One region of the Faecousia sp. genome, then DNA from elsewhere that is predicted to be linked to it. Evidence: predicted binding sites of a transcription regulator. Region 1 holds the regulator's gene; each other region holds the start of a gene.
The links. The regulator HrcA, encoded in region 1, represses chaperone genes, less so after heat shock. The targets are predictions, from matches to a motif close to TGTTAGCACTCNNNNNNNNNGAGTGCTAACA.
Positions count from the first base shown of each region.

Region 1 (10,693 bases):
CGCAGGCTGCGGCCCGCTTCGGCCTGACGGACGCGGGCAACATCTACGGCCGCCTGACGAACTCCACGCAGGACGTGCTCGAGCAGCGCGTGGCGGCCCTTGAGGGCGGCGTGGCCGCTCTGGCCACTGCCTCCGGCGCAGCGGCCGTCACCTATACCATTCAGGCGCTTGCGCGGCAGGGCGACCACATTGTCGCGCAGAAGACGATCTACGGCGGCACCTATAACCTGCTGGCACACACGCTGCCGCAGTACGGCATCACGGCGACGTTCGTGGACGCGCACGACGCCGCAGCGGTCGAGGCGGCCATCCAGCCGAACACCCGCGCCGTCTATCTTGAGACGCTGGGCAACCCGAACTGCGATATTCCGAACATCGAGGCCATTGCCGCCGTCGCCCACCGCCACGGCCTGCCGCTCGTCATCGACAACACGTTCGGCACGCCCTACTGGGTCAAGGTCATCCCGCTCGGCGCGGACATCGTCGTCCACTCCGCCACGAAGTTCCTCGGCGGCCACGGCACGACGCTCGGCGGCATCATCGTCGACGCCGGTACGTTCGACTGGGCGGCCAGCGGCAGCTATCCGCAGCTTGCTGCACCGAACCCCAGCTATCACGGCATCTCGTTCGTGCAGGCCGCGGGCAAGGCAGCCTTTGTGACCTACGTCCGCGCCATTCTCCTGCGCGACACCGGCGCGACCATCTCCCCGTTCAACGCCTTCCTGCTGCTGCAGGGCATCGAGACGCTCTCGCTGCGCCTCGACCGCCATGCGGAGAACACGAAGAGAATCGTCTCGTGGCTGGCGGCGCACCCGCAGGTCGCGCGCGTCAACCATCCGTCGCTGCCGGACCATCCGGACCACGCGCTGTATCAGAAGTACTTCCCGAACGGCGGCGGCTCCATCTTCACCTTTGAGATCGCGGGCGGCGAGGCCGAGGCGCACCGCTTCATCGACCACCTGCAGATCTTCTCCCTGCTGGCCAACGTCGCGGACGTCAAGAGCCTCGTCATCCACCCGGCCACGACGACGCATTCCCAGCTCACGCCGGAGGAGCTGCTCGATCAGGGCATCCGCCCGAACACCATCCGCCTGTCCATCGGCACGGAGCATGCCGATGACCTCATCGCCGACCTCGAGGCGGGCTTCGCCGCCGCAAAGGGCTGATAGAAAGGAAAATGGCGCGCTGCGGGACCCGCAGCGCGCCGGTTTTTATGCAGTTTGGGCCATATGGCGCTCGCGCTTTTTCCAGCTGAGAAAGCCATAGAAGTCATGGAACAGGAAGATGCCGAAATTCACCGCCACGGGGATATAGGCTGGGTCCTCGCACGAGGCCAGCACCCACAGCACGACGAGCACGATGTCGTTCGCCGCGTAGCCGAGGCCATAATACGACGAGCGGAGCATGGTCAGGGCGGCCGCGAGAAAGCTCGTGGCGACGGACAGGATGCTGAAGCCGAGGTTCGGCGTATCGAGCGCCGCCAGCAGCCAGCCGAACAGGGCCGTCACCGCGACGGTGGCCAGCACGAGCAGGGTCAGGTCGCGGCCGGTCAGGCGGCGGATGGCCACGGCGCTGCCCACCTCGTGCGCCGTGTTGCGCCGCCACGTCACGGCGGACCAGACCGCCATGGGCAGGCTCATGCCGAGATAGGTGAGCATCTCGCCCCAGTAGCGAAAGCGGCAGGAGATGGCGCCGTAGAGCAGGCAGAACACGATCATGAGATACTGCGCGAAGACCTGCCCCTTGGCCGCGAGCATCAGGGCCGTCACGCCGGTCAGGGCGGCGATCAGCGTCAGCGGGTCAACGTCGCCGCCGAGAAAGTTGGACACGGCCACAACGGCCAGCGAACCGAGCCAGAGCGCCCAGTCTCTGGCCCGCATGGAAGCAAACGGGTTATTCAAATTCAAAGATCGATCCTTTCTGTCGTGATTCGGTCAAACGGATCGCCCGGACCACGGGTCAGGGATCTGGATGCTTCTGCCGTTCAGGGTCATCGATTTTCTCCCGGAAAAAGCGGCCGCATTACAGCGGCCGCATGGTAATTTTTTGCATATGGCAACACCGCACAATTCAGCGAGAGCATTCGGCGAGAGATTTTTTGTCGAGACGAGATTTGGAAAGTGCAGATGTACTTTGTGTACATCAAACTTTCCAAACCGATGGGTCGGCGAAAAATATCCGACGAAGGCCGAAGATGCAATTATGCGGCGTTGCCCTTATTTGTCGAAGGCGTCCCGCAGCTTTTCAAAAAACTTCTTTCGTTTTGGCTGTGCGCTTTCGGAAGTCGCCTCCTCGAACTTGCGCAGCAGATCCTTCTGCTCGCGCGTCAGGCGGGTCGGCGTCTCCACGACGACGGTGACATATTGGTCGCCGCGGCTGCGCCCGTTGACATAAGGGATGCCCTTGCCCTTCAGGCGGAACGTCGTGCCGGTCTGCGTGCCCTCGCCGATCGTATAGCGGACCTTGCCGTCGAGCGTCGGCACCTCGACCTCCGCGCCGCAGGCAGCCTGCGTAAACGTGATGGGCATCTCACAGTAGACATCCTGCCCCTGTCGCGTGAACAGCGGGTGGCTGCGGACGCTGACCGTGACCATCAGGTCGCCGTTCGGGCCGCCGTTGAGGCCGGTGTTTCCCTCGCCGCGCACGCGCAGCGTCTGGCCGTCGTCGATACCGGCGGGGAACTTCACCATCAGCTTGTGGCTGCGGCGCACCTTGCCCTTGCCCTTGCAGCGGCTGCACGGGGTGCGGATGATCCTGCCGGTGCCGCGGCAATCCGGACAGGCCGCCGTGGACTGCATGGTCATGCCCATGAAATTCTGCTGCGTGCGCACGGAGCCCGTGCCCTTACAGCGCGGGCAGGTCTCGGCGCTCGTGCCGGGAGCTGCGCCGCTGCCGTGGCACTGGTCGCAGTCCTCCACGCGAGAGACCGTGACCTCCTTCTCCGCACCGAAGGCCGCCTCTTCAAACGTCAGCTCAACGCGCGCGCCGATGTCGTCGCCCTGCATGGGGGCGCTGGCGCTGCGGCGCGTGCTGCGGCCGCCGCCGCCGAAAAAGCTGCCGAAAATATCGCCGAGGTCGCCGAAATCGCCGAATCCTGCCCCGCCGAACGGGCTGCCGCCCGCATTCGGGTTGAAATTCGGGTCGACACCCGCGAAGCCGTACTGATCGTAGCGCGCGCGCTTATCCGGATCGGAGAGCACCTCGTTGGCCTCGTTGATCTCCTTGAATTTTTCTTCCGCGCCCGGATCGTGGTTCACGTCCGGATGATACTGCGCGGCAAGCTTGCGGTAGGCGCGCTTGATATCGGCGTCCGTCGCATCCTTTTTGAGGCCAAGGACCTCATAATAATCTCGCTTGTTCTCATTTGCCATGCTGCTCACCTCTCCTGATACCCTTTCGGGCGGCCGACGCAGGGCAGGCGGTGGCCGAAGCCGCCGCCTGCCGCATACATTCGTCCTTAATCCTTGACTTCCTCGTAGTCCGCATCGACTACGCCGTCGTCATGGCCGCCGTTGTTCGCTGCACCGCCGTTGTTGGCCTCGCCCTGCTGCGGGGTGGCCTGCTGATACAGCTTCTCGGAGATGGCGTAGAACGCCTTCTGCACGGCGTCGGTCGCGGCCTTGATGGCCTCGATGTCGTTGCCCTTGTTCTTCGTCTTCAGATCCTCGAGAGCGGCCTGCACAGGCGCCTTCTCGGACTCGGAGACCTTGTCGCCAAGCTCGTTCAGGGTCTTCTCCGTCTGGTAGATGACCTGATCGGCTGCGTTATGGGTATCGACCTCATCCTTGTGCTTCTTATCCTCAGCGGCGAACTGCTCGGCCTCCTTGACGGCCTTGTCGATGTCCTCCTTGGAGAGGTTGGAGGAAGCGGTGATGGTGATGTTCTGCTCCTTGCCGGTGCCGAGGTCCTTTGCGGAGACATTCACGATGCCGTTGGCATCGATGTCGAAGCTGACCTCGATCTGCGGCACGCCGCGGGGCGCCGGAGCGATGCCGGTGAGCTGGAACTTGCCCAGCGTCTTGTTGTAGGCAGCCATTTCACGCTCGCCCTGCAGGACATGGACCTCAACGGAGGTCTGGCCGTCTGCAGCGGTGGAGAAGATCTGGCTCTTGTGCGTCGGGATGGTGGTGTTGCGATCGATCAGGCGGGTGAACACGCCGCCCATGGTCTCGATGCCGAGGGACAGCGGGGTGACATCCAGCAGGACCATACCCTTGACGTCGCCGCCAAGGACGCCGCCCTGGATGGCCGCGCCGACAGCCACGCACTCATCGGGGTTGATGCCCTTGAAGCCTTCCTTGCCGGTGATGCTCTTGACAGCCTCCTGCACGGCCGGGATACGGCTCGAGCCGCCGACGAGCAGGACCTTGCTCAGGTCGCTTGCCTTCAGACCGGCGTCTGCCATGGCCTGACGGACGGGCTTTAGCGTATCCTGCACGAGGTGGGCCGTCAGCTCATTGAACTTTGCGCGCGTCAGCGTGACATCCAGATGCTTCGGGCCGGTGGCGTCCGCCGTGATATACGGCAGGTTGATGGTGGAGCTCGTCACGCCGGACAGCTCGATCTTCGCCTTCTCGGCAGCTTCCTTCAGGCGCTGCATGGCAACCTTATCGCCGGAGAGGTCGATGCCCTCGGCCTTCTTGAACTCGGCAACAAGGTAATCGATGATGCACTGATCGAAATCATCGCCGCCGAGGTGGGTGTTGCCGTTCGTGGCAAGGACCTCGATGACGCCGTCGCCGATGTCCAGAATGGAGACATCGAACGTGCCGCCGCCCAGATCATAGACCATGATCTTCTGCGAGGATTCCTTATCGACACCGTAGGCCAGTGCAGCGGCCGTCGGCTCGTTGATGATACGCTTGACCTCCAGGCCGGCGATCTTGCCTGCGTCCTTCGTGGCCTGACGCTGAGCGTCGTTGAAGTAAGCCGGGACGGTGATGACCGCTTCGGTCACAGGCTGGCCCAGGTAAGCCTCGGCGTCCGCCTTCAGCTTGCGCAGGATCATAGCGGAGATCTCCTGCGGGGTGTACTTCTTGCCGTCGATGTCGACCTTATAGTCGGTGCCCATGTGGCGCTTGATCGAAGAGATCGTGCGGTCTGCGTTCGTAACGGCCTGACGCTTTGCGACCTGACCGACCATACGCTCACCGGTCTTCGAGAATGCAACAACGGACGGAGTGGTGCGATTGCCTTCGGCATTCGCGATAACGACGGGCTCGCCGCCTTCCATCACGGCGACACAGGAATTCGTCGTGCCAAGATCAATACCAATAATTTTTCCCATAATTCAAATCCTCCCAAAGAAGTAACTTAGAAGTAACTTACTGATTTAATTTGCGACCTTCACCATGGCGAAGCGGATGACCTTATCGCCGTGGGCAAAGCCGGTCTGGAAAACCTCTGCGATGACGTTTTCCCTGAGGCTCTCGTCCTCGATGTGCATCACGGCATTGTGGCGCTGCGGATCGAAGGTCTCGCCCGCTTCGCCGAAGGGCTTGATGCCCAGCGCGTCGAGGATCTTGACAAGCTCTGTCAGGGTCATCTCCACGCCCTTTTTATAGGCCTCGTCTGCGGTCTCGTGATGCAGGGCCCGCTCGAGGTTATCATAGACGGGAAGGAACTTCTTCACCGTATCAGCAACGGCATCCTGATAGATGCCGTCCTTTTCGCGCTGCGTGCGCTTGCGGAAGTTGTCATATTCTGCAGCCAGCCGCAGAAACTGATCGTGCTCCTGCGCCTGCGCGGCCTTGGCCTGCTCCAGCGCATCGGGCTGTTTGGACTCGGCCTTTTGCTTGGAGCCTTCCGGCTGCTTCGGCGCTTCCGCCTGCTTGGCGGCCTCCGGAGCGGCAGGCTCCTTCTCGTTCTTTTCGGGTTCTTCGTGTTTCTTTGCCAAAATTTATTCCTCCTCCTTTGCCTCGTGCACCTCCGGCTTCGGGGCCGCGGGCAGCTCCGGCTTGCCGAACATCCGGCCAAGCCCTTCGGCAAAGTAGCTTAATCGTGCGGTGATCTGTGCGTAATCCATGCGCTGCGGGCCGACCACACCGATCATGCCCTGCATGCCGTCGCCGATGTCAAAGCGCGTCACGACGACGGAGGTATCCTTCAGCTCCTGCGCAACGTTTTCCGGGCCGACGAGGATCTGAACGGGGCTGTCCGGATCGAGCCGGGCGGGCAGGTTGGAGAGCGTGTCTTCATCCAGTGCGCCGAGCACCTCCTGTGCCTTGGTCAGGTCCTGATATTCCGGCTGGCCCAGCAGACGGTTCTGCCCGGTAAGGTAAATTTCCGAGCGATGAGCCTCCTCGAGCACATGCGTCGTAAAATCGACGATGACGGGCACGAGGCTCGCTGCGGCGCCTGCGCTGCGCGTCACGCGGTTCATGACCTCTGGCGTGAAGCCGGAGGCGGGAAGCCCGGTGAGGCTCGCATTGAGCACGGCGGACAGGAGCTTGAGGTCCTGCTCCGTCACATGCAGCGGCAGCTTGATGAGGCGGTTCTTGACGTTTTCATCGGACGTCATGACCACGAGAATGAAGCTCCCGGCGTCCGCGAGGATGATCTCGAAATGGCGGACAGTCACTTCCCCGGCCGGAGCCGTCATGGTATAGGCCGGGAGGTTCGTCAGCTTGGAGACGAGCTTGCCGACCTGGCTCATGGCCTTGTCCAGCTCCTGCATACGCGATTCCATGGCCTGATTGATGCTCTGCGTCTCGTCGACGGAGAGGCGGTAATCCTGCATCAGACGGTCGATGTAGAAGCGGTAGCCCGCGGGGCTCGGGATGCGCCCGGCCGACGTGTGCGGCTGCTCCAGAAAGCCGAGCGTCGTCAGCTCGGCCATTTCGTTGCGGATGGTCGCAGAGGAGAAGTTCATGTCCGGCAGCGCGGCGATCGTCTTGGAGCCGACCGGCTCTGCGCTGCGGATGTAGAGGTCGACAATGGCCTTCAGAATCTTCTGTTTGCGCTCCGAAAGCTCCATGGCTTTGACCTCCTTGTTTTCCTTTAGCACTCCGTACCCCTGAGTGCTAAGCTAACTATACCCCCCAAACGCAACTTTGTCAATACCCAAACGGAAGTTTTTTTTGAACGTTTTGTGAACCCTCCCACAGCGACAGCTTTCCCGCATTTCCGGGGATGCATACCCGGATATTTGGACGGCTCGGCTGCAGCGGCGCTCCCTGAGCGCCTAAGGCAGTTGCAGGTAGTACAGCAGCAATTCAGCGGCGCGAGGCCCCCAAGTTTGTCATTGCGAGGAGGCCGCAGGCCGACGTGGCAATCTCGGGCAGGCAGTTGCGATTTCGCCGATAGCTTTCCTGTGATTCTGCCGGGTACTGCGAGATTGCCACGGGCGCAAAGTGCCCTCGCAATGACAAACTTGGAGGCATTGCACATTCGCCGGGAATGCCTCCATATTTGCAACTGCCCATGGCGCTCACTGAGCGCCGCTACAGACGCAATCGGTGCATACCATTTTAACGGTGGCCTGTGCGAATCGCCAGTGCCTTCTCGAGATTGCCACGGGCGCAAAGCGCCCTCGCAATGACAAATCTGGGGCCATTTCCATTTTAACAATAGTCTGTTCGGGTCGGCAGCGTACCGCCGGGAGCGGCATGCCGCTCCCCTACAAAATAGAAAAATCCCGCCAGGAGACCCGGCGGGATGCAGACTGTCAAAAAAACCTGCCCAGCCGAAAATTTCGGAGGGAAGAAAAGTGTGAAAGGAAACCGTCAGGGTGTCCTTTCGCGTCAAATAACCCGCCGCAGCGGCAGAATTGCAAAATCATGCTGCAAAATTTGATTTTGCAATTCTGGAAGCAGCTTGGCGAAAAAGTCCAAAGGGACTTTTTTGACAAGCTGAATCCCGCCGGGAGACCCGGCGGGATAAGCTGTGCGATCTTGAATTACTTTGCCAGACCGGCAGCGGCGGCGACTTCAGCGGCGAAATCGTCGACCTTCTTCTCGATGCCCTCGCCCTTCTCAAAGCGAACGGCGTCGACAAACTTCACGGAGCCGCCCAGCGCCTTGGCAGCGCTGTTCATATACTGCTCGACCGTGACGCTGCCGTCCTTGACGAACGCCTGCTGCAGGAGGCAGTTCTCCTCGAAGAACTTGTTCATCTTGCCGGCGGCGATCTTCTCCTTGACCTGCAGGGGCTTGGAGGCCATCTTCTCGTCGTTGTCCATCTGGGCGACGAGGATCTTCTTCTCTTCTGCGAGCACGTCTTCGCTGACCTGGCTCTTATCCCAGAAGCGCGGGTTCAGAGCGGCGATCTGCATGGCGATATCCTTGCCGATCACGGTCGCGTCGATGCCGCCGGAGACCTCGAGGTTGACGAGGACGCCGATCTTGCCGCCCGCATGGACGTAAGCGACGCTGAAGTTCTCCGGGAAGCGGGCAAAGCGGCGGATCTGGATGTTCTCGCCGATGACCATGACCTTCTCGGGGATCATCTCGCCGACGGTCAGCTCGGAGCCGGGGTACTTGCAGTTCTTCAGGGCCTCGATGTCTGCGGGAGCGTCCGCAGCGACGACCTTGGCGATATCCTTGACAAAATCGACGAACAGCGGGGTCTTGGAAGCGAAGTCGGTCTCGGCATTGACCTCGACGACGACGCCGACGCCGTTCTCGACGGTGGCGTAAGCCATGCCCTCGGCAGCGATGCGGCTGGACTTCTTGGCGGCCTTCGCCAGGCCCTTTTCGCGCAGCCACTCAATGGCCTTGTCCATATCGCCGTCATTCTCGGACAGTGCCTTCTTGCAGTCCATCATGCCGACGTTGGTCATTTCACGCAGTTTCTTGACATCAGCAGCAGTAAATGCCATGGTTATATCCTCCTGTATCTTCTGTTTCGAAAAAACGCCCGCCGCACGCGGCGGGCGTCTGGTTTCCAATGAACCGGATGGGATTATTCGGCAGCAGCCTCGGCAGCCGGAGCGGCCTCGGTGTTGGCCTCGCCCTGACGGCCTTCCTGCACGGCGTTAGCCATAGTGGCGACGATCAGGCGGATGGCGCGGATGGCGTCATCGTTGCCGGGGATGACATAGTCGATCTCGTCCGGGTCGCAGTTCGTATCGACGATGGCGACGATGGGGATGTGCAGCTTGCGGGCCTCGGCGATGGCGTTGCGCTCCTTGCGGGGGTCAACGATGAACAGGGCGCCGGGGAGCTTCTTCATGTTCTTCACGCCGCCGAGATACTTCTCGAGCTTGGCGATCTCGCCCTCGTGCTTGATGACTTCCTTCTTGGGGAGCATGGCGAACGTGCCGTCCTCCTGCATCTTGCGCAGCTGAGCCAGACGGTCGATACGGGTGCGCATGGTCTTGAAGTTCGTCAGCATGCCGCCGAGCCAGCGGGCGTTGACATAATACTGATCGACGCGCTCCGCCTCTTCCTTGATGGCGTCCTGCGCCTGCTTCTTCGTGCCGACGAACAGGATGTTCTCGCCGTTGGCGGCAAGATCACGGACGAAGTTGTAGGCCTCTTCGATCTTCTTGACGGTCTTCTGCAGATCGATGATATAGATGCCGTTGCGCTCCGTGTAGATGTACGGAGCCATCTTGGGGTTCCAGCGTCTGGTCTGATGACCAAAGTGGACGCCTGCTTCGAGCAGACTCTTCATAGATACGACTGCCATTTTGTGTTTCTCCTTTTTGTTTTGACCTCCAGTCCGTTCCTCTTCCCCGTCCACCGCCGAGGCGGCACTGGGACGGAGCATCCCGGGCTGTGTGGGTTCTGAATTTGCGGGCCTTTGCCCACGCCGTACTATTATACAGGAGGAAGTTTCAGTTTTCAAGCGTTTTTTGCGAAAAACTGGTCCGATTTTTCCGATTTCTCAGAAAAATTCCTTCTTCCGGCGGGGACAGCGGGTCTTATCCAGCTCGGACTCAATGAGAATAATGTCCGCGCCGACACGGCGGACCTGCTCCCACGGGATAACATAGTCATCGCGGCGGCCAAGCAGGCCGAACAGGCGGCACGGCACGGGCACGACGAGCGCGGCCACGCGGCCGCACTTCAGATCGATGACCACGTCCGACACGCAGCCGAGCCTGCAGCCGTCGCAGATATTGATGACCTCGCGGCAGCGCAGCGAGGAAAACCGGTCTTCCATCGGATCACCTGCCCCATTTCGTCTGCCACACTCTATGCGGCGGCGGAACGGAATATGCAGGATATCCACTAGCAGATCGCTTTCCGAAGTGTACGGATGGCATTCTTCTCCAGCCGGGAGACCTGCGCCTGCGAGATGCCGACCTCGGAAGCGACCTCCATCTGGGTCCGGCCGTCGAAAAACCGCAGGGCCAGAATGCGTTTTTCCCGCTCGCCGAGCGTGGAGATGGCCTCGCGCAGCGCGATGCGCTCGACCCACTGCTCGTCGGTATTCTTCGTGTCGCGCACCTGATCCATAACGGTCAGCGGATCGCCGCCATCCGTGTAGACCGGCTCATAGAGCGAGACGGGCACGGAAATGGCGTCCATGGCCGTATTCACGGTCTCAAGCGGCAGCTCCAGCCGCTGTGCCACCTCCTCGAGCGTCGGCTCGCGCGACTGCTCGGCCTGCATGGCCTCGCGGCACTGCAGCACGCGGTAGGCCGTGTCGCGCATGGAGCGGCTGACGCGGATGGCGCTGTTGTCGCGCAGATAGCGGCGGATCTCGCCCGCGATCATCGGCACGCCGTAGGTGCTGAAGCGGACGT
Region 1 is NZ_DBFZUT010000059.1:1,711-12,403, reverse strand. Features, by position in the region: gene ACMKFF_RS06385 (O-acetylhomoserine aminocarboxypropyltransferase/cysteine synthase family protein) at 1-1,166, shown strand, start outside; gene pnuC (nicotinamide riboside transporter PnuC) at 1,212-1,907, opposite strand; gene dnaJ (molecular chaperone DnaJ) at 2,217-3,371, opposite strand; gene dnaK (molecular chaperone DnaK) at 3,458-5,287, opposite strand; gene ACMKFF_RS06365 (nucleotide exchange factor GrpE) at 5,333-5,896, opposite strand; gene hrcA (heat-inducible transcriptional repressor HrcA) at 5,900-6,976, opposite strand; gene tsf (translation elongation factor Ts) at 7,898-8,818, opposite strand; gene rpsB (30S ribosomal protein S2) at 8,902-9,630, opposite strand; gene ACMKFF_RS06345 (PRC-barrel domain-containing protein) at 9,829-10,107, opposite strand; gene sigG (RNA polymerase sporulation sigma factor SigG) at 10,176-10,693, opposite strand, start outside.

Region 2 (10,693 bases), on a different contig from region 1:
TCGCTGACAGCCGCATGCACGCCGCGCTCGTCGTCCGTGACGACACGATCGAAGAACTGGCTGTCGACCTCACGGTCGAGCAGGACCACGGGGATGCCGAGTGTCTCAAAATTGTGGAGCCGCTTCATCGTATCGGGGTCCTGCTCGGAGACCGGCGTGATGATGATGCCGCGCAGGCGGTGCTCGCGCATGGTCTGCAGGACCTGATGCTCGCGGTCCGTATTTTCTGCGGTGTTGAACAGCAGAACGTGATAGCCCCGCTCATCGGCCACCCGGGTGATGCCCTCGAGCAGCAGGGAGAAGAACGGGTTGTTGATATCCGGGATGACGACGCCGATGGACGTCGAGGTCGAGGTGCTGAGCGAACGGGCCGTGCTGTTGGGGACGTAGTTGAACTTGCGGACGGCATCCATCACGCGGCGGTAGCTCTTCTCGCTGACCGCGTTGCTGTGATTGATGACGCGCGAGACCGTTGCGATGGAGACACCGGCCTCTCTGGCGATCTCGTAGATATTGGCTTCCTGCTTTCCCATTCCCCTCACCGTCCTGTGCCGCTTTTCCGCCCCCAAGCTCCGGAATTCCCGGAATTTTGGGAGTTGTAAGGGCTTACAAACATCCGCTCAAAAAAAGCAGCGCATCGCTGTCCCGCTTCCGGGAGGTCGCTGCCGGTCAGGCATCCGCTGTGCCTGACTGAAAATGTAAACGCTTACTTCAATTTCTGGTGCTAGAATACCGCTGTTTTGCCCCATTGTCAAGGGGTTCTGTATAACTTTGTCGAAGGTCACAATTTCTGTTTTTCGAATTTGTGCAAAATCACAGAGGAATATTCTGTAAAATTACTATGTAAGGGCTTTCAAAAAGGCTCCCCGCCAGTTTCCCGGCAGGGAGCCTCAGAAGTGCAGTGAATATTATTCCAATTGATCGAGATTTTTTCCAAAGCTGTCCAGACAATGCTCCAGAAACCAGTCCAGCTCCGGCAGGTGCATGTCCGTCAGGGCCTGCCTTGTCTGCTCGGCTGCCGAGGCAAATTCCTGATTTCCCGCGCGCAGCTCCTCGATGCACTTGATGTGCGCCGAGAGCTTGTCCGCCGCCTTGACGATGTCGTGCACCGTGGGGTCGGACTCCCGCACGAGCGGAGCATAGCTCGGGCGCAGGGCCTCGGGCAGCAGCTCGAGCAGCTTATCCGCACTCACGCGCTCCACCTGCTTATAGGCCGCGCGAATGTCGGGGTTATAATACTTCACCGGCGTCGGCAGGTCGCCGGTCAGAATTTCGGAGGCATCGTGGAACAGCGCCGCCGTGGCGCAGCGCTCCGGATCGGCCGGAAGGCCGAGGATGTCGCGCCGGATGAGCGCCAGCCCGTGGGCCAGCACGGCGACCATGTGGCTGTGCTCCTGCACGTTTTCGGAAAAGGTGTTGCGCATCAGGCCCCAGCGCGTGATATAGCGCATGCGGGATACGAGCGCGTAAAAGCGGTATTCCTCAGACTTCATCCGGATCATACTCCTCTCTGCGGTGCGGGCGCATCGGCGGCCGCTGCGGCTCCGGCGCGGCAAACGGCGGCGTGCGGCGCTGCGGCGCAGGACGGGAGGCCGTACGGGCTGCGGGCCGCGGAGCCGGGCGGCGCGGAACGGCAGACGCTCTGCCGTCCTCTCCGCGCAGACGGGCGCAGACGGCGGCATACCGGGCGAAGAAGTCCCCGGCGCGGCGCGGGGCCGCGCCCTCCAGCCAGAGGCAGGGCTCCAGCTCCAGACCGGCCGCGCAACGGACGAAGCGCCCGCCGACGCCCATCTCCTCCGCGAACGGGAGCATCCGGTAGAAATACTGTGGGTCCTGCAGCGTCAGGCGCTGCAGGGAGGCACTGTCTGCCCGGCGCAGATAGCGCCGCAGACCGAGCAGGCGGCGCAGGCGCTCCTCGCCTGCGGAAGTCCGGCGGCCGCCGAACAGCGTTGTCCCCGCGCAGAAGACCTGCAGCAGCAGGCTCAGGAGCTGATACGGCAGAGAGCCCGCCAGTACGCCGAAGATCACAAGTGCGATCGCACTGAGGCCGCCCAGCGCCAAGGCCAGCGCACGGCGGCGGCGGAACAGGGAACCCACGCCCCGCTGCACGAGCACGCAGGCCGCCGTACCCAGCGCCGTCAGCACCGGCAGCCAGACCCAGCGTGAGCCCGTCGCAGGCAGAAGGCGGTCAAACGTCAGAAGCGAGGCAAACAGGCCTGCCGCTGCGCCGAGCAGGCGCAGCACGAGCGGGTTTCCGCCCGTGAACATCCGCCGCCGCCAGCCCGCCAGGATCGGAGCCTGCATCTCGCGTACGGCAGCCTGGTAGCGCAGGCCGCCCGCCTCACACGAAGCGCCCGCGCGAAACAGCGCGGCAAAGAAGCGCCGCTCCGAGGGCTTGCGCTCGTTGCCCATCTCCATGCGCTTATAGAGGATCACCCGTCCGCGCGACATCCGCACGGTCAGATAGCCGAGGTTGCCCCAATGAACGATCATGCCCGCAGCGTCCGGCGCTTCGCTGAGGAGCTGGCAGGGGATCTCACCCGCCGTGGATTCCATGCCGATGGTCTGCTGCGCGCGCGGGAGGATCAGCCCGCTGCGCAGGCGCAGGAACCAGAACGCCACGGCCGCCGCCAGCAGCACCAGAAAGGCGATGCGGTCGAACCCGGCCGTCTTGCCGGGCTGGTCGCGCAGATTGAACGTATCCGCCGGGAACTGTACCGAAACGGTGAGCGTCTCATGATCGCGCATGGCGGCCGTGGACTTCGCCGTCACGGTATTTTCCTGCGTGCGGATGTCGAGATAGTTGTCCACCACGTCGCCGTAGTAGCCGCTCGTCCACTCCGGCGCGTTCGTGACCTGTGCCGGAAACGTCATGGTCAGGGAATAGCTGTCAATGGCATAGTCCCAGCCCGTCTCGGGCAGGCTCAGGCGGAACTGCTGGCCGTCCGCGGCCTCGGCCGCACGGCACGGCAGCGTATAGCTGCAGGTAAACTGCTGCTTGCCGCTGAAGCCGGCAGGATTGCTCAGCTTCAGGCAGGTCACGCCATCCTGCAGGACCGTTTCATAGCTCCACCCGGCCAGCGTGATGTCGCGCGCGTCCGTCCCGAGCGGGATGAGCAGGCTGTCCTGCGCGGCGGAAAAATCCACCTCCGCCGTCATCGTGACCTCGCACACGCCGTCCTCCCGGACGTTGACCGCCGCCTCGAGCGACGGCAGCGCCGCGTCCGCCGCCAGCGCACTCAGGCTCAACGCCAGCGCACAGAAAACGGCAAGAAAAAATCGCCGCAAGGCAATCTCCCCCATTCTTTTTTCTTTCATTTGCATAACGATAACACAAAACCGCGAAAAATGCAACTTCCGCGCAAAAATTGGCGGCTTGCCGCTCATATCAGAATATGGTATAATCAGCTTGTCAAAAAAGTCCCTTTGGACTTTTTCGCCAAGCTGCTTCCAGAATTGCAAAATAGAATTTTGTATTATTATTTTGCAATTCTGCCGCTGCGGCGGGTTATGGAACGCGAAAGGACACCCTGACGGTTTCCTTTCACACGATCCTTCCCTCCGAAACTTTTGGCTTGGCAGTTTTTTTGACAGTCTGGTATAATGATAAAGCACTTCAAAATTACATCAGATTACATCAGATTACATCGTTTACGGAGGAACAGCATGGGTAGATTTTCCAATGTCCTGCTTGCCAGTGACTTTGACCATACGCTGACGGATATGTCCGGGCAGATCCCCGCCCGCAATCTCGAGGCCATCGCCGCCTTTCAGGCCGAGGGCGGCATTTTCACCGTGGCCAGCGGCCGGAGCATTCCGATGTTCCGCAAGAAGGCCGCGCTCGTGCCGGTGAATGCGCCGTGCATTCTCTATAACGGTGGCGCGTGCTACGATTACCGCACGGACGAGCTGCTGTTTGCCTTCCCGCTCGCGGACGACGCCCCGCAGCTGCTGCAGGCTCTGCGCGACCACTGTCCGAACGAGCGTACCGAGGTGCAGACGCTCGACTGCCACTATGCCTACGGCGACGATCCCCGCCGGGATGCCGCGCTGGCTGCCAACGGCGTGCCGGTACAGCACGAAGCTGTCCTGCCGCCGCAGCCGTGGATCAAGCTGGCCGTCTATGGCACGTCGAAGCAGGTGGGCTATGACGACCCGGCCAACACCCCGCCGGAGGAGATCGCCTATTTTGACGAGCTGCAGCGCTACACGGCCGGACTCGTCGGAAATCGCTATGCCATCACCCGCGCGCTGCCGCGCAATATGGAGATCAGCGCGGGCGGCTGCGACAAGGGCTCGGCTGCCCGCCGTCTGGCCGACACGCTCGGCCGCAGCATTCTTGTCTGCGTCGGCGACGCACCGAACGACCTCGCCATGCTGCAGGCCGCAGATTACGGCTTCCGCACGGGCGACTGCGACCCGGCCATGCGCCGCTATGACTTCCGCGATGCCGCGCCGAGCGCCGAGGGCAGCGTAGCCTCCGTCATCGACGCGCTGCGCACCCTGCTGTGAGCGCCATGCGGGAGGTCTGGAACCGCGCGCAGGGCGCGCTGACGCAGGAGCCGGAGGTCGGCGCGGGCGCCATGCACTTTGTCTACGGCACGGCGTTCGGCCGCCTGCTCGCCCGCGGCATCCTCTGCCGCCGCTTCGTTTCGCAGCTCTATGCCGCATGGCAGAAAAGCCCGCTTTCCCGCGGGAAGGTGCGCCGGTTTCTGGCGCAGTATGACATCGACGTCTCGGACTGCACGCAGCAGACGTTCCGGTGCTTCAACGATTTCTTCACCCGGCAGCGCGTCCGTACGGACGACCGCGCCGCCCCGGACGAGCTGCCCGCCATCGCGGACTCCAAGCTGACGGCCCTGCCCATCGGCGAGGACAGCGTCTTTACCGTGAAGGATGTCTCCTACCGCCTCGGCGAGCTGCTGGCGGACGACGCGCTGGCGCAGCGCTTCCTCGGCGGCTGGTGCCTGATCTTCCGCCTGTCGCCGGATGATTACCACCGCTATGCCTATCCGGACACCGGCACGCAGGAGCCGACGGTCCGCATCCCCGGCGTGCTGCACAGCGTCAACCCGATCGCAGGCTCGCTCGGCGTCTACCGCCGCAACGCCCGCGCCCGCACGCTGCTGCACACGGAGCACTTCGGCGATATCGTGCAGATGGAGGTCGGAGCCATGCTCGTCGGCCGCATCTGCAACCACGAGACCGGCGCAGCCGCCTGCGCGCGCCTGCAGGAAAAGGGCTACTTTGAATACGGCGGCTCGACCGTCATCCTGCTGCTGGAGCATGGGAAGTTCGAACCCGCCGCGGATATCGCCAAATGGTCGGCCCGCGGCATCGAAAGCAAGGTAAAGACCGGGGACCCGGTCGGGAGGAGACCATGAGCGAGCACTATAAATTCTTTCAGAACCGGGAATGCGAATATTTTCCGTGCCACAAGACGAACGATCCGGAGCACTTCAACTGTCTGTTCTGCTTCTGCCCGCTCTACGCCCTTGGCGAGCGCTGCGGCGGCGGCCTGCAGTACACGGAAAGCGGCATCAAGGACTGCTCCGCCTGCCTGTTCCCCCACCGCCCGGAGAACTACGACCGCATCTGCGCCCGCTTCGCCGAGCTTGCCGCCCTGTGCCGCAGGCCGCCGGAAGAAGAAGCGGGTACGCCGTTGTAAGCGGCCGCGCGGCAGGTTGAAAATGGAAAGTGGACAATATCGTGGGGCAGCCTCGGCGGATTCGCGGGATGCTGCATGAGATTGCCACGTCGCTTCGCTCCTCGCAATGACACATCAGGATGCGCGGCGAGTATCAATGCCCTTTTACCGTTGAAGCGTCCTCCGCAAGGCGTTCCCTGCGCGCCCCATTCGCACAGGCTGCCGTTAAAATCACAAACAACGAATGATATTTTCGTAGCGTCGCTCAGTGAGCGACGCTACATTTTTTCACCTTTTCACCGTATTTTTACCGTAGCCGGAACTGCGTATGCAGCAGCAGGCAAAGGGCCGGATCCGGGGCGCGGAGCGCCAGAGCCGCGACGCCCGCCTGCTCCAGCGCGCGCAGGCGCTCCATCCAGCTGCGCAGGCCCGCAAAGCGCACCGTGTGCGGCGCGCCCGTCTCATCGCGGTAGGAAAAGCACGTCAGCTTCGCCGCCGCATCATAGCGCAGGCAGGCCCCTGTCCGCCGGGCCAGGGCCAGCGCCTCACCCCGGCTGAGCCGCTCCGTCCGAAGGCCGCAGCGGTCGCACGCCGCATCGTCATAGTCCGCCAGTAATTTTTCCGGCGGCAGCCCCGGAAGACCGGGCGCAGCGCGCACCCGCCCGGCAGCGGCAGCCAGCCGAGCCAGCATCGGGGCCTCCCAGCCGAGCGCGCCGGGCCGCGGCAGGGCCAGCGTCAGTCCTCCGCCCCGCTCCGCCAGAAGCGCCTGCAGCCGGGAGACCAACGGAGCCGGATCGCAGTCCGGCAGCAGATCACGGACCGCCAGCTCGACCTGCGCCGTGCCATGCGCGCGGCAGAGTGCAGCCGTCTCGAGCAGAAGGCGCTCCTGCGCGGCCCGGCTGCGGAGCAGGGTTTCCAGCTTTGCTCCGCTTCCCGTGAGGCGCAGGCAGGCCGGGCGGCCATGCAGCGGCAGGCGATGCAGCGCGCCGTCGCCGTCAAGCTCCGCAGCGTCCGCCGCCAGCTCACATGTATAGGAAAGCCCCGGATCGTTCCATTCCGGCCCCATCGTGCCGCACAGCGCCAGCGGCCGCGTGCCGCGCTCCCGGAAGCCCAGCACGAGCCGCCGCCCCGGCCGGAGCGGCCCGGGATTGCAGCGGCGCAGCTCCGGCAGGCCAAAGCGCGCAGACAGGCTCTGCCAGCTCTCGCCGCACCGGACGGTGTGCAGCGCCTGCGGATGCAGCACGAGCAGCTCCTGCCCGGTCAAGGGCTCCGCCGTCCCGTTCCAAGCGGCAAGCAGGTCCGGTCCGGTCCCATGCATCGCAGCGATGCCGCGCAGCGTCTCTCCCGGCAAAACGGTGTGGATCATCGCACTCACCTCCTGCCAGCATATGCGCAGCATTTTGATTCGGCTATACGGGCATAAAAATATCCCGCAGGGGAAACCCCGGCGGGGTATGAGCTTGTCAAAAAAGGATTTTTGCCAAGCTCTCAAACGAGACCCGTTTCACTGGGCTCTCGTTTGAAAGGGCTGCGGCTCGCTGCAGCGCACGAAGGGCGCACCCTTCGCACGTTTGCGAGCCGAGCGGTATTTTCTCCGACGTACACGCCGCCGGAGAAAATGATTCCTACTTTCTTTGCGCTTGCGAGCGCAAACTCTGCGAGGCTTTTGTTCGCATTTTCAATGTGCCTTCGCAAAAAAATATCCCGCAGGGGGAAATTCCTCTGCGGGATATTGAATATGCCGTTACTCGATGGCAATGACATTGCTCTTCGGGAGCTGCTTCTTTGCGGCCTTCGGCAGAGAGATCTGCAGGATGCCGTTTTCGAACTTCGCGCGGATGTCCTCCGGCTCCACATGCTCACCGACATAGAAGCTGCGGCTGCACGCACCGGCGTAACGCTCCTGACGGATGTACTTACCCTTCTTCTCCGGCTCTTCCTTGTCCAGACCCTTTGCGGCCTGAATGGTGAGATAACCGTCCTTCAGCTCCAGATTCACTTCTTCCTTCTTGAAGCCCGGCAGGTCGATGTCAAGCTCATAGGTGTCCTCGGTCTCACGGACGTCGGTCTTCATGAGGTTCTTGCCATGCTTGCCGTACAGGGCATTGAGGCTACGCGGCATTACCATATCAAACGGATCCGAGAAGAAATCATCAAACAAATTTTCACTATAGATGCTGGGCAGCATAAGTCATACCTCCATTCGCTCCAGCCGCCTCCGGGAGAGGCTCCCGTGCAGCCGGGCCTGTATTATGTTCCCAATGTGGTTGTGGTTTTGTTCCCTTGGGGGTGGGTTTCTGTCCCCTCTCTCAAGGTTCAACTGCATTATACCACCGTTTTTAGCACTGTCAATAGGAGAGTGCTAATATTCACACAATGCACGATGTTTGTTCACAGTCCGTTCATATTCATCCGTTTTTCAGCTATTTTACAGAATTCTTTTTCTGTAAAGAATCGTCATAATACTGCGCCTGCGCGTGCCAGAGGCGGGCATATTCTCCGTTTTTTTCCTGCAGAAGCGCCTCATGCGCGCCGTGCTGGACGATACTGCCTGCCGAGAACACCAGAATTTCATCGCAGAAGCGGCACGAGGCCAGCCGATGGCTGATATAGAGCGCCGTCTTGCCGCCGGAGATCGCATTGAACTTCCGGTAGACCTCATATTCGGAAACGGGGTCAAGCGCCGCCGTCGGCTCGTCGAGCACGAGGAAGGGCGCATTCTTGTAAAGTGCACGGGCGATGGCGATCTTCTGCGCCTCGCCGCCGGAGATCACCACGCCATGCGGGTCAAAATCGCGGTAAAGCATCGTGTCGAGGCCGTCCGGCATGCGCAAAAGGCGTTCGCCGAGCCCGGCCTCCCGCAGGCAGACCTCCGCCCGCGCGCGGTCAACATCCGCTCCGGCCGTCACATTCTGCCCGAGGGAGAAAGCGAACAGGCGGAAGTCCTGAAACACAACGGAGAACAGCGCCTGATACTCCGCATAGTCATATTTTCGGATATCAACGCCGTTGAGCAGGATCTCGCCCTCCGTCGGGTCATAGAGCCTGCACAGCAGCTTGATGAACGTCGTCTTACCGCTGCCGTTGCGGCCGACGACGGCCAGCTTTTCGCCGATGCGGAACTTCATGCTCACATGGCGCAGCGCATAGGCCTCCATGTTGGGATAGCGAAAGGACACATCGCGGAATTCCACCTCATAGCGATCGTCATCGCGCTTTTCCACACTGAGCGAGCCCTGATACATGGGGTTTGGGATATCGAAGTAGTCGAGATAGCGCTTCATGTATTCCTCGTTCGTGACGGAAATCCGAATCGTGCGCGCCAGCCCGGAGACGCCCGCCAGCAGCAGCATGATGGAAGAGACATACCGCGCGATGGAGCCGACGGACAGGCCGCCCCGCAGCGCCGCCGCGATCAGGAGCAGATAGACGCCGAACTGGAGCGCATACGTCACAAAATTGGAGAGGAGCCCCATCCACGCAACACCGAAATTCATGCTTCTCTCCCGCCTGCAGAAGTTTTCGTTAAAGTCCCGCTCCTTCTGCAGCAGTGCGGCCCGCATACCGTACAGGCGAATATCCTTACCGGAGGAATCGTTGCTGGTGTAATCATACAGCTTTTCGCCGCGGATGTTGTCGTCCACACATCCGGCAAAGAACTCGCTGCGCAGTCTGCCGTACCGGCGGCCGGTCAGAACACTGACCACAGCCGTCAGCACGATGCCCGCCAGCAGCGCCAGTTTTGCCCCGGCGGAGAGCAGGCCGGGCCGGAACAGGGAGAATGTCAGCAGGACGGCGGCCGCGATCTGCACCGCATAGCGGACAAGGCCGCCCGCCGTCACGGCATAGTAATACACATTATAGCCTGTCTGCGTCTCCATCTCGATCCGTTCCCGGAGCAGGGCCGTCTTGCGGTCCTCGATCAGGGCATAGGGCAGATCCATGGCCTTTTCCGCATGCTTCCAGTCAACCAGCCGGTCCAGCTCGGCCTCGCCGACGTCCGCATGCATTTTCAGCAGGGCGCCTGCCAGCCCGATAAGGGCCGTCAGGCCGACGGTGAGCGCAGCATACAGGGCAAGCGTCTTTCCGCCCGCACCGGCCGTCAGGGCATCGATGATCTTAGCCGAAAAATAGATCGGGATATAGGGCGCGATCGCAGTCGTCAGGCTGGAAAACAGGGTACAGAGGAAGTATTTCCGGTCCAGATGACACAGCAGCCGGACCGCGCGGCGGTTCAGATCCCAACGTTCTTTCATGCCTGCTTCCCTCCCTGATAGCCGGGCTGATACCAGCAGCTCTGAATTTCATACAGCCTTGCATATTCTCCGCCCGCCGCAAGGAGCGTTTCGTGCGTGCCCTCCTCGGCGATGCCGCCGTCGCGCAGCAGCACGATCCGGTCGCAGAAGCGGGTCGAGGCCAGCCGGTGCGAGATGAACAGGGATGTCTTCCCTGCCGCCATGCGCCGGTACTGCTCATAGACCTCATTCTCCGCAATGGGGTCAAGCGCCGCCGTCGGCTCGTCGAGCACGAGCACCGGTGCGTCCTTATACAGGGCGCGGGCCATCATGAGCTTCTGCGCCTCGCCGCCGGACAGCTCAATGCCGTCCGGATTCACCTGTTTATCCAGATGCGTATCCATGCCGTGCGGCAGGGCATTCAGCTTTTCTCCCAGCCCGGCCGCGCGCAGGCACCGCTCCGCCCGCTCCCGGTCCACCTCAGGGCCGAAGGCGCAGGCGGCCGTCTCGGCCAGCGAAAAGCAGGCCGTGCGGACCTCCTGAAACACCGGAGCGAACAGCGCCGCATAGTCGTCCCGGCGGAACTCCGCCGCGGGGACGCCGTCGATCCGGATCGTGCCGGATGTCGGCGCATACAGCCCGCACAGGAGCTTGACGAGCGTCGTTTTGCCCGCGCCGTTCAGGCCAACAAGCGCCACATGCTCCCCGGCACGGAGCGTAAGACTGATATCGTGCAGCGTGTCATGTGCCGCCCCGTCATAGCGGAATGATACATGGTCGAACGTGATCTCCGGTGCGTGCTCCCGGTGGT
Region 2 is NZ_DBFZUT010000063.1:11,076-21,768, reverse strand. Features, by position in the region: gene ACMKFF_RS06650 (LacI family DNA-binding transcriptional regulator) at 1-533, opposite strand, end outside; gene yfbR (5'-deoxynucleotidase) at 909-1,493, opposite strand; gene ACMKFF_RS06640 (DUF2207 family protein) at 1,483-3,288, opposite strand; gene ACMKFF_RS06635 (HAD-IIB family hydrolase) at 3,667-4,512, shown strand; gene ACMKFF_RS06630 (phosphatidylserine decarboxylase) at 4,518-5,384, shown strand; partial or broken gene ACMKFF_RS06625 (cysteine-rich small domain-containing protein) at 5,450-5,668, shown strand; gene ACMKFF_RS06620 (LysM peptidoglycan-binding domain-containing protein) at 5,955-7,013, opposite strand; gene ACMKFF_RS06615 (Hsp20/alpha crystallin family protein) at 7,392-7,835, opposite strand; gene ACMKFF_RS06610 (ABC transporter ATP-binding protein) at 8,071-9,903, opposite strand; gene ACMKFF_RS06605 (ABC transporter ATP-binding protein) at 9,900-10,693, opposite strand, start outside.
Region 2: the regulator HrcA is predicted to act here: its motif matches at 7,985-8,015, upstream of ACMKFF_RS06615 (Hsp20/alpha crystallin family protein).

Region 3 (10,693 bases), on a different contig from region 1:
TGCGCCGCTACAGGCCCTGTCGGGCCGGCACACACAAAACCGGGGCACGTCTTGCGGCGTGTCCCGGTCCTATGCGCTTACTGCAGCGCGTACTTCTTTGTATAGGCGTGGTAGAGGTCGGTATAGTCCTTGCTGCCGCCCTCCTTGACCTCGGAGAGATACTCGTGCGTGTCGAAGCTGCCTGCACTCGTCTCGATGAGAGAGACGGCGATGTTCGAGCAGTGGTCGGACACGCGCTCGTAGTTCGTCAGCAGGTCATTGAGCACGAAGCCGTTCTGAATCGTGCACTTGCCGCTCTGCAGGCGCTCGACGTGCGTCGACTTGGCGGCGGAGATCAGGCAGTCGATGACCTGCTCCAGCGGCTCGACGTGGCGCGCCATTTCGAGGTTGTGCTCGCTGAAGGCGTCGATGGTCAGTTCCAGAATTTCCGTCAGAGCGTTCGTCAGGTTCTGCAGCTCCTTCACGGCATCCTCGGAGAAAACGATGTGCTTGTCGTGGATCTCCTCAGCCGTCTTGCGCAGGTTGACGGCATGGTCGCCCAGACGCTCGAAATCGCCGATGGTGTGCAGCATGTTCGAGACCTTCCGCGAGTCCGCGATAGACAGCGAGCGGCTCGAGAGCTTGACGAGGAAGGTGCCGAGCTTGTCCTCGTAGAGGTCCAGCTCGTCCTCGTGCTTCAGAATTTCGTCTGCCACCTTGACGTCGTAGCTCTGGCAGATATTGATGGCCGAGAGAATCGTCATGCGGGCGAGAGTCGCCATTTTGACCGTCATGTCGCTGGCCTCGCCGACGGCGATAGACGGCGTGCCGAGCAGGCGCTCGTCGAGGAAGGCGTAGGTCTCCTTCTTCTTGGAGGGGCGGATGACAAAATTGGCGAAGCGCTCGAGCTGCTTCGTGAACGGGCACAGCAGCGCCGTGGTGAAGAGGTTGAAGATCGTGTGCACGGCCGAGATGCCGACGGCGTTGATTGGCGTGGCCACAAAGGCGAAATGGAAGATGGCGTGCAGCCCATAGAACAGGCACAGGCACACCACCGTGCCGATGAGGTTGAACGTGATGTGCACGACGGCGACCTTGCGGGCGTTCTTGTTGACACCGATGGACGAGATGAGCGCCGTGACGCAGGTGCCGATGTTCTGGCCCATGATGATCGGGATAGCGACGCCATAGGAGATCTGGCCCGTGGCGGCCAGCGTCTGCAGGATGCCGACGGAGGCGGCGGAGGACTGGATCACACCCGTGACGACCGCGCCGACGAGCACGCCGAGCAGCGGGTTCTCAAACGCCGTCAGGATGCTCGTAAAGGCCGCGGAATCCTCCAGGCCGGAAACGGAGCTTCCCATGAGCGTCATGCCGTACATCAGAACGGCGAAGCCGACAAGAATTTTGCCGATGTCGCGCTTGCGGGGCTTTTTGCACATCATGATGAGCACAACGCCGATGAACGCGATGATCGGGGAGAAATTCTCCGGCTTGAGCAGCTGGATCCAGCCCGTGCCATTCACGCCGGACAGCGACAGGATCCACGGCGTGAGCGTCGTGCCGATGTTCGAGCCCATGATGACGCCGATTGTCTGCCCGAGCTGCATGATACCCGAGTTGACCAGGCCGACGAGCATGACCGTCATAGCGGACGAGGATTGGATGGCGATGGTGATGACCGCACCGAGCGCCATGCCCGCGAAGCGGTTCTTCGTCATCGTTTTGAGGGAGCGCTCCAGCGAGCCGCCTGCCAGCTTTCCCAGTCCGCCGGACATCACGTTCATGCCATAGAGGAAGAACGCAAGCCCGCCGAGCAGAGTGAAGACCTTCAGAAGCACTGTCATAGGGAAACTCTCTACTTTCTATCTGTATTCGGAAAGGTACGGCCCTACCGCACCAACTACACTATATCGCAGAAAACGGAGCACGTCAAGGCCCATTTTCCGGAATTCCGGATTCAGAGCTTCCTTAGAGCACAAAGCCGCCGTTCACCGGCAGGTTCTGCCCCGTGACAAACTCCGCCTCCGCAAGATAGACCATGGCCCGTGCCACGTCCTCCGGCGTGCCGTTTTTGCCGAGCGGGGCCTCCTGTGCCAGCTCCGCGAGCACCTCCGGCGCGACGTTTGCGACCATGTCCGTCAGGATGACGCCGGGCGAGACGCAGTTGACGCGGATGCCGGACGGCCCCAGCTCCTGTGCCAGCGCCTTCGTCAGGGCGAGCACCGCGCCCTTCGTGGCGGAGTAGCACGCCTCGCACGACGCGCCGACTTGCCCCCACATGGAAGAGACGTTGATGATGCAGCCGCTCTGCCTGCGCAGCATGGCGGGCAGGACGGCGTTCACGCAGTGGTAGATGCCGCCGACGTTCACGGCGAACAGCCGGTCCCACTGTGCCTGTGTGATCTGCGAGATAAGGCCGTAGTGGCAGATGCCCGCGTTGTTCACGAGCACGTCCGTCTCCGGCAGGCACGAAACGGCGTCCAGCACGGCCTGCGCGTCGGTAACGTCGCAGCGGACGGCCTCTGCGCCTGCCTCGGCCGAGACAGCGGCTGCCGCCGCGTCGTTTTTTTCATAGAAAAAGCTCACGGCATAGCCTGCGGCCGTAAAGGCGCGCACGGCGGCCGCGCCGATGCCCCGGCTGCCGCCGGTGATCAGGGCGTGACGCATGCGCTCGCCTCCTCTCCGTCCGGGATGCGGAACAGCCGCCGCGCGTTGGCAGCGGTCAGCACGCCCGCCTCCTCCGGGGTCAGGCCGCGCAGGGCCGCGATCTTTGCCGCAACGAGCGGCACATAGCGGCTGTCGTTGCGGCGGCCGCGGTACGGCTCCGGAGCCATATACGGGCAGTCCGTCTCGATCAGGATGCGGTCAAGCGGCAGGGCCTGCACGGCCTCGACGGCGCGGCGGGCGTTTTTAAACGTCACAACGCCGGTAAAGCCGATGTACCACCCGCGCTCGACGAGCCACAGCGCCATTTCCGGCGAGCCGGAGAAGCAGTGGAACACGCCAAAGGCCTTCGGATGGGCGCGCAGGATGTCCATGGCGTCGCCGTGGGCCTCGCGCTCGTGCACGATGACGGGGAGGTCCAGCTCCTCGGCCAGCGAAAGCTGCTTTTCAAAGGCCACGCGCTGCTGCGTGCGGGGCACGTCCTCATAATGATAGTCCAGCCCGATCTCGCCGATGGCGCGCACGCGCGGCGAGGCGCACAGGGCGCGGTAGCGGGCAAGCAGGGCGCCGTCCACATGATCGGCGTCGTCCGGGTGGCTGCCGACGGCGGCATAGAGGAACGGATACTGCTCCGCCAGCCGCACAGACCGCTCCGAGGACGGCAGGTCGCAGCCCACGTTCATCACCATGGTCACGCCGTGGTTTTTGAGATCGTCCAAAATGGCCGCGCGGTCGCCGTCAAAATGCGCGTCGTCCAGATGGGCGTGCGAATCAAAATACATGGGTCATTCCTCCTCCTGCGTCAGCGGGCGGCAGGTGAACAGCAGGATCTGCCGCGGCTCCTCCCGCAGCACGCGCAGGGCGGCGCGGGTGCGCGCGGGGTCAAAGTTCACGAGCGCGTCGTCGAGCACCATCGGCGCATCCGGCGGCAGCAGACGGCGGCACATGGCCAGCCGCAGCGCAAGATACATCTGATCCGCCGTGCCGCAGCTCATGGCGGCGGCGGGACGCATGACCTGCCCGTCCGCCTCGCGCACGGACAGATGCATGTCCGGCTCCAGCAGCACGCGGGGATACTTATTTTCTGTCAGCTCGGCAAGAATATGCCCCGCCTCGGCCGTGATCTGCGGTGAAAAACGTGCGCGGAGCGTCTCATCGGCGCGGCGCAGGGCCTCGGACGCCAGCTCCACGGCGGCGTTTGCCTCCTCGGCGTCGGCGATCCGGCGGTCGAGCTGCTCCAGCTCCGCCTCGATGCGCACGGCGTCTCCCTGCGCAGAAATTTGCCCGCGCTTGTGGGCCAGACGGGCGCGGAGCGAGGCCAGCGCCTCGTCGGCCTGCTCAAGGCGGCGGCCGATCTCGGCGGGATCATAGCGCAGCGCCTCCTCGTCCGGCGCAGCATCGGTGGGCGCGTCGCCGACGATGTCTGCCATTGCCCCGATCTGCCGGTGCAGGGACTCAAGCTCGCGGTTCGCGGCCGCGGCGGCCTCCTGCGTCTGCCGGGCCTCCTGCAGCGCGCTGCGGGCCGCGGAGAGTCCCTGTGTGCCGGGCGCAAAGCGGGCGACCGCGCCGATACGATCGTTCAGCTCCGCCTGCCGGGCCGTCACGGCCTTCTCCAGCAGCCGCTGCTGCCGTTCCGCAGCCTGCCGGGCCTGCTGCCACTGCGTGCGGGCCTCTCCCTGCCGGGCGGCAAGCCCGGAGAGCGCGGCGGGATCGTCCGTTCCGAACGGCCGGAGCAGGTCCTCGGCCTGTTCGGCGGCCCGCTCGGCCTGCACGGCCTTCCTCCGCAGCAGGACCAGCGAGAGGACGACGGCGGCAAGCCCAGCTCCGGCGACGCCAAGGCCGATAGGCAGCGAAACAAAGCACAGCCCCGCGCCCGCCAGCACTGCGGCGGCGCACGGCAGCAGGATCGGGAGTTTTTTCGGCACGCGGACGGCGTGGAGCACGTTCCACTGCACCTGTACGTCCCGCGCGCGCCGCTCGGCCTCGTCCGGGCCGCAGCCAGCAAAGCCGGGCAGGTCCTCAGGCTTTTCCGGCAGCTTCACGCCGATGGCGGCGTCGAGCTGGGCCGTCTGCAGGCGCTCGGCGGCGTCCTCCAGACCGCGGACCAGGAGCTGCAGCATCTGCTCATCCGGAAGCCCCGCAGTCTGCTCCGCCAGCGCAGCGCAGCGGGCGGCAAGTGCCGTTTCGCGCTCCTGCAGCTCCGTCAGACCGGCGCGGCGGCGGGCAGCCTGCGCCCGCTCGATACGGGCGCGAAGGTCCTGCAGGCGGCTGCGCGCGGCCTCGGCCCCGGCGCAGGCGGCGCTCAAGTCCATGGCCTCTGCCTGTGCGGCGCGCAGGGCGGAAAGCTGTGCCTGCAGCTCGTCCCGCCGGGCCTGCAGCCGGGGCAGCAGACCGGTGCGGTAGGTATATTTGTTCTTCAGGTCGCGCAGCTTCTTCTCCAGCGCGGAGGCCGACGGGCCTTCCTCGCCGGTGGTGACAAGGGCGCTCAGCCGCTGCTCGAGCTGGGCGTCGCTCGAAACGGCCATGCCGAGCTGCCGCACGAAGGCCGTTCGCTCGAACACGCTCCGCTCCGCGCCGCACAGCATGCGGCCGCAGTTCTCGGCCGTCAGCTCCGGCACGGGTGTGCCGCTCTCCGTCTCATAGGCGCGGAACACGCCCATGGGCGTCCTGCCCTGCGAGCGCCGCTCGATCGTGACGGCGCGGCCGTTCCAGATCAGATCGATCGCGCCCTCCATGGAGCTGCCGTCCCACGGACGGTAGCGCTCCTTGGCGGGCAGATTCTGGTTTTCCCGCGTGGCGCGCTCACGCGTGTCGATGCCATAGAGCATCGCCAGCAGGAAGGCGCTCCACGTCGATTTCCCGGCTTCGTTCGGCAGGCACAGCTCGTTGAGCCCCTCATGCAGGGTCAGCGTGCCGTGCAGCTTGCCGAAGTTTGCCCGTAATTGCAGCAGGATCACAGCGGCACCTCCCGTCCGTCCATCAGGGCAAGGCCGAGCCGCGCAGCGCGCGCGACGACCTGCCTCCTTTCGTCTGTTTCTGCGTCCTCAAACTGCGCGTGCAGTCCGTCGAGGAAGTGACCGCGCAGTGTGTCCTCGCCGCAGGCCTCCCAAAGGTCCTGCTTCGGCCGCGTGCGGTCGCGCAGGTCCAGACTGAAAAACTGCGGCTCCAGCGCCGCCTGCAGGGCGGCAAGATCGACGGGGGCTGCCTCACCCGTCAGCTCGATGCGGCAGCAGCTGCCCTCGAGCTCCGGCGTCAGGGCAGCGCGGACGGCGGCAAGCGCATCCTCTCCGGCCGGGACGGAAAGACGCTCATAGCGCCGCGCCCCGCAGGGCACGAATTCCGTGCGGCAGGCGCCCTTTTCGGCCGAAACGAGCAGGGCTCCCTTCTCGCCGCATTCGTCGAACCCCCGTCCCATCAGGCAGCCGGGCCACGCGCACAGCGTGCCGCCGTCGCGCCGCTCGCCGCGGCGGTGGATGTGGCCAAGGGCGGCATAATCCAGCCCGGAGGCCGCCAGCGCGGCGGGGGAGACGGGATTATAGGGCGAGGTCGGGTTCTCGGCGTCGCCGTGCAGGACGAGAATATTCAGACGTGAAGGGTCCGCGGCGCGGAAGCCGTCCAGCATGGCGGGCATCTCCGCGCGCAGGAAGCCCGCGCCGTAGATGTCGAGCTCCGGCAGGCTGATGCGCTCCGGCTCCGCCGAGCGGAAGATATGGACGTTTTCGGGCCAACCGTTTTCCAGGTACGGCGAGCCGGGCAGCAGCGCATCATGGTTGCCGGGCGCGATAAAAACGGGGCAGCGGCAGGCCGCCAGCGCGGCCCGGAGCGCCTCGAGCGTGTCACGGTAGACACGGGCGCTGTCAAACAGGTCGCCCGCCAGCAGCACGGCCGCGCAGCCCTCGGACAGCGCGGTCAGCCGCTCGAGCACGAGCCTCTGCTCGGCGCGGCGCTGGGCGGCCTTCTCCGGCGGCAGGGCCGAAAAGGCGGAATCAAGATGCAGATCCGCCGCATGCAGCAGCTTAACCATGGATATCCACCCTCCTGACGGCCGTGCAGCGGCCGGTAGCGTCGTCGATCGTAAACAGGCAGGCCTCGAGCTTGCACGGGCCGGGCGCGGGCTCATAGCGGCTGGGAAGATCGCCCCGGAAGCGCCGGATGGACAGCTCCGGCCGGATGCCGAGCACGGAATCGCGCGGGCCGGTCATGCCGAGGTCCGTCACATAGCCCGTGCCCTGCGGCAGGATCATCGTGTCCGCCGTCGGCACATGGGTGTGCGTGCCCCAGACGGCGCTGACCTGCCCGTCGAGCATCCGGCCCATGGCCAGCTTTTCCGACGTGGCCTCGGCGTGCAGCTCCACAAGGATGAGCTTTGTCTGAATTTTGCGCAGGATGCGCTCGACGAGCTGGAAGGGGTTGTCCGGCGTGTAGTCCATGCCGCACCGGCCGATGAGGTCGATGACGGCCACGTCGCCGAACGGTGTTTCAAACACGCCCCAGCCGCGGCCGGGCTGCTGCTGCGGCAGGTTCGCCGGGCGCAGCACCTCGCGCGACCGCTCAAGATAGGGCACGAGCTCGCGCCTGCCCCAGGTGTGGTTCCCCATGGTGATGACGTCGGCCCCGGCGCTCAGCAGCTCCTCCGCCTGCGCGGGCAGCATGCCCAGCACGGCGGCGTTCTCACCGTTCACAACGCAGAAATCGACCGACAGCTCCCGGCGCAGCCGCGGGAGCGCCGCCTTGCAATATTTGACACCGGCGGGCGCGACCACATCGCCGACCGCCAGAATGTTTCGTTCCATCGCAGGATCTCCTTTCCGGACATTGTCCTCAGCTTGTCAAAAAAGTCCTTTCGGACTTTTCGCCAAGCTGAGGCCTTTCCGAATTGCAAAATCAAATTTTGCAGCATGATTTTGCAATTCTGCCGCTGCGGCGGGGGATCAAACGCGAAAGGACACCCTGACGGTTTCCTTTCCCACGTTCCTTCCCTCCGTAACTTTCAGCTGAGCGTTATTTTGACAATCTGTGTTCCTCCTTTTCTATTATATCGAAAAACGCCGCAAAGCACAACCGGAAAACGGAAAGTCGTGCCGGACGCACGCGTCTTGTAGGGGAGGGGACAGCCGGGCCCGGCGCTGCACCTGCGTAAGAAACAGGCTGTCAGTAAAACAGTGAATGCCGAAGGTTTGTCATTGCGAGGAGGCCGCAGGCCGACGCGGCAATCTCGGGAAGGCACTCACGATTTCGCCGATGGCTTTCCTGTTATCCAACTTGGTGCTGCGAGATTGCCACGTCGCTTCGCTCCTCGCAATGACACGTCAGGGAAGCGCGAGGTGCACCAGCGCCCTCCTGCGGTTAAATGTCCCTGTACAAGGCGGTCACTCCCCGTAAAGGGGACGCCGCATCCGTAAGGCGGCAAAGCCGCCAACGGCTGCGCAGTGACCGCCGCTACAGACGCAATCGGTGCATTCCTTTTTATCGGCAGCTCGTTCGTTTCGATGGCCTCTACTGAGATCGCCGCGGGCAAATGCCCAAACCGGGCGTCCGGGGCGGGAGAATTTTGAAATTTGTCACAAATTTTTCATTTTTTCCTCTTGACTTTCTTCCGGAAATGGGTATTATATAGGGTGTTAGCACTCAGACGAATTGAGTGCTAAACCCCAAACCCGTAATCAAAGATGGGAGACCATCAGACATCATATTGGAGGTTAGCATCATGAAACTGGTACCCCTTGCAGATCGTGTTCTGCTCAAGCCTGTGGAAGCCATGGAGACCACCGCTTCCGGCATTATCCTCTCCACCGCTACGAAGGAAAAGCCCGTTGTTTCCGAAGTCGTGGCAGTCGGCCCCGGCGGCGTCGTGGACGGAAACGAGGTCAAGATGGTCGTGAAGCCCGGCGACAAGGTCGTCGTCGCGAAGTATGCTGGCACCGAGGTCAAGGTCGAGGATGTGGAGTATTCCATCGTCCGCCAGTCCGAGATCCTCGCGATTGTAGAATAATTCAGGAGGCTTAAAATATCATGGCAAAAATGATTGAATTCGGCGAAGACGCCCGCAAGAAGCTGCAGTCCGGCATTGACCAGCTCGCAGATACCGTCAAGGTCACCCTCGGTCCGAAGGGCCGCAACGTTGTCCTGGCGAAGAAATATGGTTCCCCGCTCATCACGAACGACGGCGTGACGATCGCCAAGGAAGTCGAGCTCGAGGATCCGTTTGAGAACATGGGTGCTCAGCTCGTCCGTGAAGTCGCTACGAAGACGAACGACGTCGCAGGCGACGGCACCACCACCGCCACCCTGCTGGCACAGGCCATCATCCGCGAGGGCCTGAAGAACGTCAGCGCCGGTGCGAACCCCATGGTCATGCGCAAGGGCATGCAGAAGGCCGTTGACGCCGCCATCGAGGCCATCAAGGCCAACTCGCAGGCCGTGAACGGCAGCGCAGACATCGCCCGTGTCGGCACCGTCTCCTCCGGCGACGAGGAGATCGGCAAGCTGATCGCCGAGGCCATGGAGAAGGTCACGGCCGCCGGCGTCATCACCATTGAAGAGTCCAAGACCGCCGAGACCGGCCTCGACGTTGTCGAAGGCATGCAGTTCGACCGCGGCTATATCTCCCCGTATATGGTCACCGACACCGACAAGATGGAAGCTGTTGTCGATGATCCGTACCTGCTCATCACCGATAAGAAGATCTCCTCCATTCAGGACATCCTGCCCGTTCTGGAGCAGATCGTCAAGGCGGGCCAGAAGCTCGTCATCATCGCCGAGGACGTCGAGGGCGATGCGCTGTCCACCCTGCTCGTCAACCGTCTGCGCGGCAGCTTCAACTGCGTCTGCGTCAAGGCGCCCGGCTTCGGCGATCGCCGCAAGGAAATGCTCCGCGATATCGCCATCCTGACCGGCGGCACCTACTTCGCAAACGAGCTGAACATGAACCTGCAGGAGGCTCAGCTCTCCGATCTCGGCCGTGCCCGCCAGATCAAGGTCAACAAGGACACCACCGTTATCGTCGACGGCTGCGGCAATTCCGAGGAGATCCAGAACCGCATCCACGAGATCAAGGCCGCCATCGGCGTGACCACGTCCGAGTACGACCGTGAGAAGCTGCAGGAGCGTCTTGCCAAGCTGTCCGGCGGCGTCGCCGTCATCCGTGTCGGCGCACAGACCGAGACTGCCATGAAGGAGCAGAAGCTCCGCGTCGAGGACGCCCTGAACGCCACGCGCGCTGCTGTGGAGGAAGGCATCGTCGCCGGCGGCGGCACCGCGTTCGTCAACGCCATCCCCGCTGTCGAGAAGCTCGTTGCCAAGCTGTCCGGCGATGAGAAGACCGGCGCGTCCATCATCGTCAAGGCGCTGCAGGCTCCTGTCCGCCAGATTGCCGAGAACGCCGGTGTCGACGGCTCCGTCGTCTTCGAGAAGATCAAGAACAGCCGCAAGGTCGGCTTCGGCTACAACGCCTACAACGCCACCTACTGCGACATGATCCCCGCCGGTATCGTCGATCCGACGAAGGTCACCCGTACCGCGCTCGAGAACGCAGCGTCCATCGGCGCCTGCGTCCTGACGACTGAGTCCATCGTGGCCGACAAGCCCGATCCCGCAGCCGACGCCGCAGCAGCTGCCGCAGCCAATGCAGGCGGCATGGGCGGCATGTATTGATCCGCACCAACAGAACAACGATATCCCGGACGGTTCGCCGTCCGGGATTCTTTTATGTGGGCCATTGTAGGGGAGCGGCACTTACGACCCGTACCGGTTATCGAAAAATGGTGAGAACCGATTGCGTCCGTAGCGGCGGCCAGTGGCCGCCTTGCAGGCTGGCAACATGTGTCGTATTGATTCTATGGCGCAAGGCTTTCAGGTTTGTCATTGCGAGGGCGCTTCGCGCCCGTGGCAATCTCGCAGTACCCGGTTGGATGACAGGGCGGTTCCGGCGAATACGGTAACTTTACGTGGCGGGATGTCGAGGACGCCGTCCCCTACAAGGCGCGTGTGTTCGGCGAAAATACTCGGAAATTTGTGAGTGCCAATGGCGCTCGCTGAGCGCCGCTAC
Region 3 is NZ_DBFZUT010000092.1:436-11,128, forward strand. Features, by position in the region: gene ACMKFF_RS09405 (Na/Pi cotransporter family protein) at 78-1,826, opposite strand; gene ACMKFF_RS09410 (SDR family oxidoreductase) at 1,951-2,649, opposite strand; gene ACMKFF_RS09415 (TatD family hydrolase) at 2,634-3,428, opposite strand; gene ACMKFF_RS09420 (ATP-binding protein) at 3,432-5,603, opposite strand; gene ACMKFF_RS09425 (metallophosphoesterase family protein) at 5,600-6,670, opposite strand; gene ACMKFF_RS09430 (TIGR00282 family metallophosphoesterase) at 6,663-7,439, opposite strand; gene ACMKFF_RS09435 (co-chaperone GroES) at 8,354-8,638, shown strand; gene groL (chaperonin GroEL) at 8,659-10,299, shown strand.
Region 3: the regulator HrcA is predicted to act here: its motif matches at 8,266-8,296, upstream of ACMKFF_RS09435 (co-chaperone GroES).